DNA from 3 places in the Micromonospora sp. NPDC023737 genome. Region 2 is predicted to be linked to each of the others. Evidence: riboswitches for the same ligand, from Rfam matches in the RefSeq annotation. Region 2 holds a riboswitch; each other region holds the start of a gene.
What was found. A riboswitch is a leader RNA that binds a small molecule or an ion and turns the genes downstream of it on or off. The one in region 2 is predicted to bind S-adenosylmethionine.

Region 1 (3,268 bases), on a different contig from region 2:
GGCCGTCCCGAACCGGACGGCGGACGGCCGAAACCCCCCGTAGCGCCTCCGATCGGCTGACCCGCCGCCCGGCCGGCCGGGCACGCGGTGCGTGCCAGCCGGCCGGGCGGACCGCCGTTGGGCCGGGGACCGACCGGCGGTCCGCCGCCGGGCGCTCAGGCGAACGTGGCGAGGGCCGCGAGCAGCCGGTCGACGTGCTCCTCCGTGCTGCCCAGTCCGATGCTGGCCCGCAGCGCCGTCGGCGGCAGGTCCCGCCGTCCGGCGCGCGTGGCCGCCTCGATGAGCAGTCGCTGGGCGAGCGGGTGGGCGCAGAACAACCCGTCGCGTACCCCGATGGCGTGCTCCCGGGCCAGTTCGGCGGCCACGTCGGCGGAGTCCCGTCCCGCCACCACGAAGGAGACGATGCCCACCCGGGGCGCGTCGGGACCGAAGGTGCGCAGCTCCACGACGTGCGGCAGCGCCGCGATGCCGTCGCGCAGCCGGTCGAGCAGGCGCTGCTCCCGGTCGTGCAGCGCCGCACGGTCCGCGTCCGCGAGCGCGTCGCAGACGGCGGCCAGCGCGACCGCCCCCAACAGATTCGGGGTTCCCCCCTCGTGCCGCGCCGGCCCGACCGCCCAGGTGACCTCGTGGGTGGCCGCCCCGACCCGGGCCGTGGCGCCACCGCCGGCCAGGTACGGCTGCGCGGCGTCGAGCCAGTCCGCCCGGCCGATCAGCGCTCCGGCCCCGAACGGGGCGTAGAGCTTGTGGCCGGAGACGGCGAGATAGTCGACGTCCAGCGCCAGCAGATCGACCGGCGCGTGTGGGGCGAGCTGCGCGGCGTCCAGGGCGATCCGGGCTCCGTGGCGCCGGGCCACCCGGGCCAGCTCGGCCACCGGCCAGCGTTCGCCGGTCACGTTGCTCGCCCCGGTGACCGCCACCAGTACCGGCAGCCCGGGCTGCGCCGCCCGGCGTAGCTCGGCGAGCGCCGCGTCCAGGGCGCGTACCGCCCCGCCCGGGTCCGCGGGCACGGGCAGCCGGACCGAGCCACGCGGCCAGGGCAGCAGGTTCGCGTGGTGCTCGCCGCCGAAGGTGACCACGGTGGTGCCCGCGGGCAACGCCCGGGCCAGCAGGTTCAGCGCGTCCGTGGTGTTGCGGGTGAAGATCACGTGGTCTTCGGCCCGAGCGCCGAAGAAGTCACCCACCGTCTGCCGGGCCTGCTCGTAGGCGAGCGTGCAGCGGCGGGAGAGAGCCCCGGCGCCGCGGTGCACGCTCGCGTACCACGGCAGCAGCGCAGCCACCGCGTCGGCCGCGACCCGCGCGCACGGCGCGGTGGCCGCGTAGTCGAGATTGATCTCACCCGGTACGCCGAGCACGCCGAGCGGCTCGGCGTCGGCCGGAGCGGCCGGCAGGGTGGCGATCGGGGATACGAGGGCGACGGACACGCGGGAACCTCCCGGGCCAGGGACCCCGGGGCTACGTCGGGACGGGGTCCGCGCTTGCCCGGCACGCGGATCGGGCCGGGCCCGGTCATCACCCGGGGCACCCCACCGCGAACTCGACGAGGGTTGCCGGCCAGCAAGCCGGGGCTTGACGCTGGCGCTCGTGACCTGTCGGCAGCATAGCGGCTGCCGATGCGCCAGAACCACCCGGCCGGCGATGGCTAGGCTGACCGCATGGCCGACACCCCGCCCGGCAGCGCGCCGCCGTCGCCGTCCGTTCCGCCCGGTCCGGGTGGCGCGCTCCGGATGCCGCTGCGCCGGCTGGGCTGGCGGCGGTTCCTGGTGCTCGCCGGGCTGGTGCTCCTCATCGCGGCGTGCGCGGTCTTCATGGTCTACACGATCGGCGAGAACATCGGCGTGCAGGCGCTGCTGATCGGTACGGTGGCCGCTCTCCTGCCGGTGCCCGTGCTGGTCGCCTGCTTCCTCTGGCTCGACCGGTACGAGCCCGAGCCACTGAAGTACCTGATCTTCTGTTTCACCTGGGGCGCGTTCGTCGCCACCGCCGCCTCGCTGACGGTGAACGACTTCGCGGCCGGCCAGATCGCCCACGCGAAACTGCCGGCCGCGCTCACCGGAGTGCTGGTCGCACCCTTCGTCGAGGAGTCGACCAAGGCACTCGGGCCGATCCTGCTGCTGGTGTTCCGGCGACGGGAGTGGTCCGGGATCACCGACGGGCTGGTCTACTGCGGGCTCTCGGCGGTCGGCTTCGCGATGGTGGAGAACATCCTCTACCTCGGCGGGTACGGCTTCGCGACAGGTGTCGACCGGTACGGGCCGGCGACCGGGGCGCAGCAGGTCATCGCCATCTTCATCGTCCGGATCCTGCTGTTCGGGTTCGCCCATCCGCTCTTCACCTCGATGACCGGCGTGGGGCTCGGCATCGCCGCCCGTACGGCCGACCGCCGGGTCCGAGTGCTCGCCCCCCTCGCGGGGCTGCTGGTGGCCATGATGCTGCACGGCACGTGGAACCTGCTGCCGACACTCAGCCAGGCCACCAACCAGCCGCTGATCATGCTGTACGGCTTCATCGGCCTGATGGTGCCGATCTTCTTCGGCATGGTCGGGCTGGCCGTCTGGCTACGGGCCTGGGAGGGGCGGCTCACCGAGCGCAGGCTGCCGGACTACGTCCGGGCCGGCTGGCTGAGCCCGCCCGAGGTGGCGGCGCTGAGCAGCCTCGGCCGCCGGCACGCGGCCCGGGCCTGGGCGCGACGGGTGGCCGGGGACGCCGGGGTGAAGGCGATGCGCGGCTACCAGTTCGCGGCCACCCGGCTGGCGCTGTTGCGCGACGGGTCGCTGCGCGGCCTCGATCGGAAGGCGGCGGATCGGGAGCGGACCGCCCGGGAAGAGCGGGAGCTGCTGGAGGCGATCACGGCGTACCGCTCGTTCTTCGTCGGCCGGGACCCGCAGGCGCCCGCCGGGGTGTGGGACGGTGACCGTTACCACCTGCGTTTTCCGGACGGCTCCGAGCGGACCGTGAACGCGCCGGACGAGCCGGTGGTGCCGATCCCGGTGGTGCTGGGCGGGCCACCACCCGCGCCCGCGCCGCCGGGCTGGCACGTGCCGCAGCCCGGCCCGCCCTGGCACGCCTGACCGGCCGGCGCCGGAGTGCGAGCCGGTGCCGACCGGTGCGGGTGCTCGGGCGGCCCGGCGCGGGTCGCCGGCCGGGTCAGGTCATCAGGCTGGTGAGGAAGTCACCGAGTCCCTGGAACATGGCCACCAGTCCCGCCCCGATCGCCTTGAAGATGTTCGCCGCGCCGTCCGGCCGGAACGCCATGAAGTAGATCAGGAAC
Region 2 (3,268 bases):
CTGCAACGCCAGCGCGCGGGCGATCGCCACCCGCTGCTGCTGCCCGCCGGAGAGGTGGCCGGGTCGCGCGTCCGCCTTGGCGGCCAGGCCGACGAGTTCCAGCTGGGCGCGGGCGATCGCCACCGCCTCCTCCTCGGGCAGCTTCCTGATCCGGCGCAGCGCCAGGGTGACGTTGCGCAGCACGCTCATGTGCGGAAACAGGTTGAACTGCTGGAAGACCATGCCGATCCGCTGACGCAGGGCGTCCGGATCGTCGGCCAGCACGCTGCGCCCGTCGAGCAGCACGTCGCCGCGGTCCGGTTCGATGAGCCGGTTGATCGTCCGCAGCAGCGTCGACTTGCCGGAGCCGGACGGCCCGATGACGCAGGCCGTCCCGCCGCGGACCACGTCCAGGTCGGCCCCGCGGAGCACCCGGTTGGGCCCGAAGGCCAGGTGGACATCGCGTACGGCCAGGCTGACCGAGGTGCTGGTGGCGGCGGTCATCGCCCACTCCCTCCCGCCGCACCCGGCAATGCCAGGTCGGCGTCGTCGATCTCGTCGGTCGGCTGTGCGGCGGGCCGGCCGTGGCGCAGCCGGGCGTCGATCGCGTTGACCACGTGGGTCAGCGGTACGGTCAGCGCCAGGTAGAACAGGCCGGCCAGCAGCAGGGCCGATTCGTTACCGGTGGTGGCCGCGTAGTCCTGCCCGATCCGGAACAGCTCCCGCTGGCTGGCCACCAGGCCGAGGAAGTAGACCAGGCTGGAGTCCTTGATCAGCGCGATGAGCTGGTTGACCCAGGCCGGCAGGACCCGGCGTACGCCCTGCGGGATGATCACCACCCGCATCGCCTCGGCCCAGGAGAATCCCAACGCGCGGGCACCCTCCAACTGGGTCGCCTCCACCGACTGGATGCCGGAGCGGAAGATCTCTCCGATGTAGGCGGCGGCGATCAGGGAGAGCGCCAGAATGCCCAGCGGGTACGGGTTCGGCCCCCACACCTGCATGCCGAGCGGCGCCAGGCCGACGCCGATCAGCAGGATCGTCGCGGCGGCCGGCAGCCCCCGGAACACGTCGGTGTAGACCCGCGCCGGCCAGCGCAGCCACCGGGTACGGGAGATGCCGGCGACGGCCAGCAGCATGCCCAGTACCGAGCCGAGCAGAGCGGCGGAGACCGCGAGGAGCAGGGTGTTGGGCAGCCCGATGGTGAGCATCTCGGGCAGCGCCTCGCGCATCGAATCCCAGTCGAAGAACGTCTCCCACAGGGTCCGCAACGGATCCATGTCTCGTCTCTCCTACCGCTCCGCTCGGTCGTTTCGTCGTACTGTCAGGACCCGGCCGACGCGGACGCGGTCGGTGCGGCCGGGACCGCCACGGTGCCGCTGCCCGGCTTGAAGTCCGCCGGAATCGGCCGGCCCGGGTAGTACTGGGCCTGCAGCCGGTTCCACGTGCCGTCGGCGATCACCTCGTCGAGGCCCTTGTTCAGCGCCTCGCGCAGGGCGTCGTTCCCCTTCGCCACCGCGTACGCCGTCGGCGCGGGGCTGAGCAGCTTCGCGGCCACGGCGATCTTCCCGCCGCTGTCCGCGGCCGACTTCTCGCCGATCTCGGCCGGGGCGATCCAGGCGTCCGCGGTACCGGCCTTGAGCTGGTTGATCGCGCCGTTGTAGTCCGGTACGCGCACCGGGTCGAGTCCCTTGCCGTTGGCGTAGTCGTCCTGGACGGTGCCCTGCACGACGACGACCCGCTTACCGGCGAGCTCGTCGAAGCTGTGGATCGGCGAGCCGGCCGGTACGTCGAGTCCGAAGTAGCCGAAGTCGTACCCGTTGCCGAAGTCCACCGTCTTCTTGCGGGCCTCGGTGATGGTGATCGACGAGCTGCCGACGTCGAACTTGTGGTTGTTGACCTGGGCGAGCAGCGCGGAGAAGTCGGTGCCGACGAACTCCACCTTCAGACCGATCTTCCCGGCGACCGCGGTGAGCAGGTCGTTGTCGAAGCCGGTGAACTTTCCGTCCTTCAGGTACACGTTCGGCGGGGCATCGGTGAGCGTCCCGGCGCGCAGCACGCCCGGCTGGAGCAGGTCGTACGGGTTGTCCGCGCCGGACGCGGCGTCGTCGCCGCAGGCGGTGAGGGCGGTGGCACCGAGGATCGCGGCCGCGCCGACGGCGACCAACCGGGTCAGGGTAGGAAGGAATCGCACAGGTGTCTCCGGATGTCGGTATTCGGCGGAGCACGGACGCGCGCCGCCGACGGCGCGCCGCAGGGGCACGCCGCTGGAGGGTTCGGGCTGGCGGGGAGAGTGCGCGGTCAGCGCCGCGCGCCGGCAGGACAGCCGGCGCTGCACACCAACATCATGTCGACGTGCCGACGCCGGGTCAGCGCCGGCGAATCGGGCCGCCGGACGTTGGCGTCGGGCACGATGCGGCCGACTGACGAGATGGTGTGGTGGAACGACATTGGCTCTCCCGGGTCGTTGCTGACCTGGGGACCAGGCCACGCTTGCACCGGATTCGCTCCGGTGCCCGGTCTTCACCCGGGGCACCCCACCGCGGAGGAGGGTTGCCGGCCAGCAAGCCGGGGCTTGACGCTGGCGCTCATGACCTGCGCAAGAGGTTAGCAGCCCGGTACGGACAGTCGTCCAGCCGTTATGACCACGCTCACGCTCCCCGTCGGGTGGCGCGGCCGCCGGGCGTCTCGGACCGGCCACGATCACCGGAATCGAGTCGACCGGCCCGACTTGTGCGTGGCCACGGTGGCGCGCGATCGCAGCACCCGACGCCGCCGCGTCGGGCCGACTGGCGTCGCCGGGTCAGGCGGCGGGGTGGACCTCGCCGTGGGTGCCCTCGGCGTGCAGGTCCCAGCGGCGGCCGAACGCCGGAACGCCGAGCAGCCGGACCGGGCCGATCGACTCCGGCAGGTGCGGATCCAGGACCAGCCGGCCGTCGACCGCGTCCAGCCCGAGCAGCGTACGCAGGAACAGCAGCGGTGCCCCGCTGGCCCAGGCCTGCGGGTTGCACGCGGTGGGGTATGGGACCGGCCGCCGGCCGAACCTGCGGTCGTAGCCGGAGAACGCCTCGGGCAGCCGGTGCTCGGAGTAGGCGGACGCCTCCATCATGGCCCCGATGATGCGGTGGGCCGCCTCGTGCTGGCCGTAGCGGGCGAGGCCGGCCGCCACTATCGAGTTGTCGTGCGGCCAGACGGTGCCGACGTGGTAACCGATGGGGTTGTAGCCGCTGTCGGCGGTGGAGAGGGTACGCACGCCCCAGCCGGAGAACATCTCGTCGGACATCAGTTG
Region 3 (3,268 bases), on a different contig from region 2:
CCAGCGAAGCGAGCTGGGGGAGCCTGCGGTACCTGCTCGCCGTGCCGGTGCCGCGCGCCCGGCTGCTCACGGTGAAGCTGCTGGTCGCGGCCGCCTACTCGGGGTTGGCGCTGCTGCTGCTCGCCGGCACCGCCCTGGCCGCCGGCACCCTCCGCTACGGCTGGTCGCCGCTGCGCAGCATGGTCGCGGCGGAACTCCCGCCGGGGCAGGGGCTGCTGCGGCTGCTGGCGGTGCTCGGCTACCTGGCCGTCGTACTGCTGGTGGTGGCCGGTCTGGCGTTCCTGCTGTCGGTGAGCACGGACGCCGCGCTCGGCGCGGTCGGCGGCGCGGTGCTGCTCTGGATCCTCTCCAGCATCCTGGACCAGATCACCGCGCTCGGCGGCCTGCGTGCCTTCCTGCCGACCCACTTCAGCACCGCGTGGCTCGGGTTGCTCTCCACGCCGGTGCAGACCGACGACGTGGTACGCGGAGCCATCTCGTCGATCAGCTACGCGACGCTGTTCTGGGCGCTGGCGTACTGGCGTTTCACCCGCAAGGACGTCACCTCGTAACGGCGCTCACAACCGGCTGTCCGGGGTCACCGCCACCGAGGGCGCCCCGCTGGGCTGTGACGGGGCCGGCGGTGTGGCGGGAGTCGTCGGCTCCGCCTCCTTCCAGGCGCTGACGCCGATCCGGCCGGTGTTGCCCAGATCGATCGGCCCGTCCGGGTCGACGGCCTGCCTGGCCAGGCCGGGGCCCGGGGCGACCTCCAGACCTTCGGCGTCGGTCGCGACCACGGTCGAGTCGGTGACCAGGTTGCGCCAGAGCACGGCGGCGCCGGCCCGCTCGCCGGGACGCAGGGTCAGCGGTCGGGGCGGGTCGTCGAAGCCCGAGGTGATGCCCTTCGCCCCCTCGATCACCTGGACCGGGATCGGCGTGCCCTCGCCGTCGAGCAGCCGCAGCGACGGGTAGCCGTGCAGCGGGTAGTCCGCGGTGCCGCAGTTGATCAGCTCCAGGCCGAGGGCGCGCAGGCCCATGGCGGCGTCCGAGCCGGTCGACCGGATGAGCACGCCCGACTCCGGGCATGCGCCGGTCGGATCGTTGCCGGGTGCGGTGGGCCCCGCCCCGGGCCTGCCGCCTGTCACTGGCCCGTCCCCGCCCATACCGGCGTGGTCGGCGGTGCAGGCGCCGAGCAGCAGGGCGGCGGCGAGCGGCAGGCCGGTGAGCAGGAGTTGGCGGCGGGCCGGTCGAGGTGTCATCGCCGAATCCTCCCACCGAGTCCGCCTCGCCTTCGTCTTGGGCGATAGCGGGGCGGCAGGCCGATGGCTCGCGCGGACGGCGTGGTGGCCTGCCTGGACCTGGGCGTCCCCGTCCGGATGACCGGGGGTCGGCCACTGTCGAGCTGCCCCGGAAATGGGGCGCGGGTCAAGCTCGCGCGAGCGCCTGTGGCGCTTCTGCTCCGGCGTGTCCCAGATGTGGGGCAGCTCGACAGGGCGGTGACCACACCCTGTCCGCCCTCCGTTCACACCGTGGGAACCCCGCTCGGACCGTCCCCGGCGGGCGCTTAGACTCGGTTGCACAACTGAATACCTCATCCAGAGGGGCTTAGGGATACGGCCCGATGACGCCCCGGCAACCACCCCACGCGCTCACCGTCGAGCGCCCGAGGGGCAGGTGCCAATTCCGTCCCCGCCGCAGAGTGCGACGCGGGGGAAGATGAGAGGAATCTCGACATGACGTCGACGATCGCCCCGTCCGGCATCGACACCACCGCCAGCCCCGCCCGCGCCCTCGTCTGCCGTGCCTGTCAGGCCCGCTACCCGCTCGCCGCGCAGCACGCCTGCTACGAGTGTTTCGGCCCGCTCGAGGTCGACTACGACGCCGCCGCGCTGGCCACCGTGACCCGCGAGCAGATCGAGGCCGGCCCGCGCAACCTGTGGCGGTACGCGGCGCTGCTTCCCGCCGGTCAGGACCCGGCCACCCGGGTCACCCTCGACCCCGGCCTCACCCCGCTGGTCGCCGCCCCGAACCTCGCCGCCGAGCTGGGCATCACGGCCCCGCTCTGGGTCAAGGACGACAGCGCCAACCCGACCCACTCGTTCAAGGACCGGGTCGTCTCGGTGGCGCTGACCGCCGCCCGGGCGCTCGGGTTCACCCGGTTCGCCTGTGCGTCGACCGGCAACCTCGCGAACTCGGTCGCCGCCCACGCCGCCCGGGCCGGCGTGCCGTCGGTGGTGTTCATCCCGAGTGACCTGGAGCAGGGCAAGGTCGTCACCACCGCCGTCTACGGGGGTGAACTCGTCGCCATCGATGGCTCGTACGACGACGTGAACCGGCTCTGCGGCGAACTGGTGGAGACCGACGAGTTCGAGGACACCGCGTTCGTCAACGTCAACGTCCGTCCGTACTACGCCGAGGGGTCGAAGACGCTCGGTTACGAGGTGGCGGAGCAGCTCGGCTGGCGGATCCCGGCCCAGGTGGTGATCCCGATGGCCTCCGGCGAACTGCTCACGAAGATCGACAAGGCGTTCACCGAGCTGATCGAGATCGGACTGGTGGAGGCGCCGGCCGGCGGTTGGAAGGTTTTCGGCGCGCAGTCGGCCGGCTGCAATCCGATCGCCACCGCGCTGCACGGCGGCAGTGACGAGATCGTCCCGGTCAAGCCGACCGGCATCGCCAAGTCGCTGAACATCGGCGACCCGGCGGCCGGCCTCTACGCCCTGGAGGCGGTCCGTCGTACCGGTGGCTGGATGGAGTACGCCGACGACGACGAGATCCGCGCCGCCATCCGCCTGCTGGCCCGCACCACCGGCGTCTTCGCCGAGACCGCCGGTGGCGTCACCGTGGCGGTGCTGCGCAAGCTCGTCGAGTCCGGCAAGCTCGACCCGGCCGCCGAGACGGTCGTGTTCAACACGGGTGAGGGGTTGAAGACGATCGACGCGGTCGCCGGGCAGGTGGGCCCCACCCACCACATCCGTCCGTCGCTGCGTGCCGCCCGCGACGCCGGTCTCCTCGGCTGACCGGCCGTGGATCATCCGCAGATCGCCCGATCGGGGGATCAGGCCGATCCGCCGGGTAACCGGCTTTTCGCTCTGGGTGCGAGAAACCCGCCCCTAAGGACTTGACGGCAGGAACCGGACGGCGCAAGATGCTCCGTGCGGGAGGGCGTATCGCCGAAGACTTTCAGTTCTTTCGACCCAACGCCGGAGGCGTTGCGCGATCGTCCCTCCCGACCAACGTCCGAACGGGCCAGCGATTAAATCGCTGGCCCGTTCGTCATGCGGCGGGC

Region 1: it holds a riboswitch for S-adenosylmethionine, as region 2 does, so the genes downstream of both, AB0F98_RS22165 (aminotransferase class V-fold PLP-dependent enzyme) here and AB0F98_RS11595 (ABC transporter substrate-binding protein) in region 2, are expected to answer to the same signal.
Region 3: it holds a riboswitch for S-adenosylmethionine, as region 2 does, so the genes downstream of both, thrC (threonine synthase) here and AB0F98_RS11595 (ABC transporter substrate-binding protein) in region 2, are expected to answer to the same signal.

What each region holds. Positions count from the first base shown of each region.
Region 1 is NZ_JBFAAL010000011.1:65,913-69,180, reverse strand. It holds gene AB0F98_RS22170 (FUSC family protein) at 1-60, shown strand, start outside; gene AB0F98_RS22165 (aminotransferase class V-fold PLP-dependent enzyme) at 156-1,421, opposite strand; SAM riboswitch class IV at 1,467-1,587, opposite strand; gene AB0F98_RS22160 (PrsW family intramembrane metalloprotease) at 1,653-3,068, shown strand; gene AB0F98_RS22155 (hypothetical protein) at 3,145-3,268, opposite strand, start outside.
Region 2 is NZ_JBFAAL010000004.1:32,309-35,576, reverse strand. It holds gene AB0F98_RS11605 (amino acid ABC transporter ATP-binding protein) at 1-483, opposite strand, end outside; gene AB0F98_RS11600 (amino acid ABC transporter permease) at 480-1,259, opposite strand; gene AB0F98_RS11595 (ABC transporter substrate-binding protein) at 1,304-2,173, opposite strand; SAM riboswitch class IV at 2,464-2,575, opposite strand; gene AB0F98_RS11590 (glycogen debranching N-terminal domain-containing protein) at 2,783-3,268, opposite strand, start outside.
Region 3 is NZ_JBFAAL010000011.1:86,744-90,011, reverse strand. It holds gene AB0F98_RS22255 (ABC transporter permease subunit) at 1-551, shown strand, start outside; gene AB0F98_RS22250 (DUF4232 domain-containing protein) at 558-1,238, opposite strand; SAM riboswitch class I at 1,568-1,702, shown strand; gene thrC (threonine synthase) at 1,713-2,999, shown strand.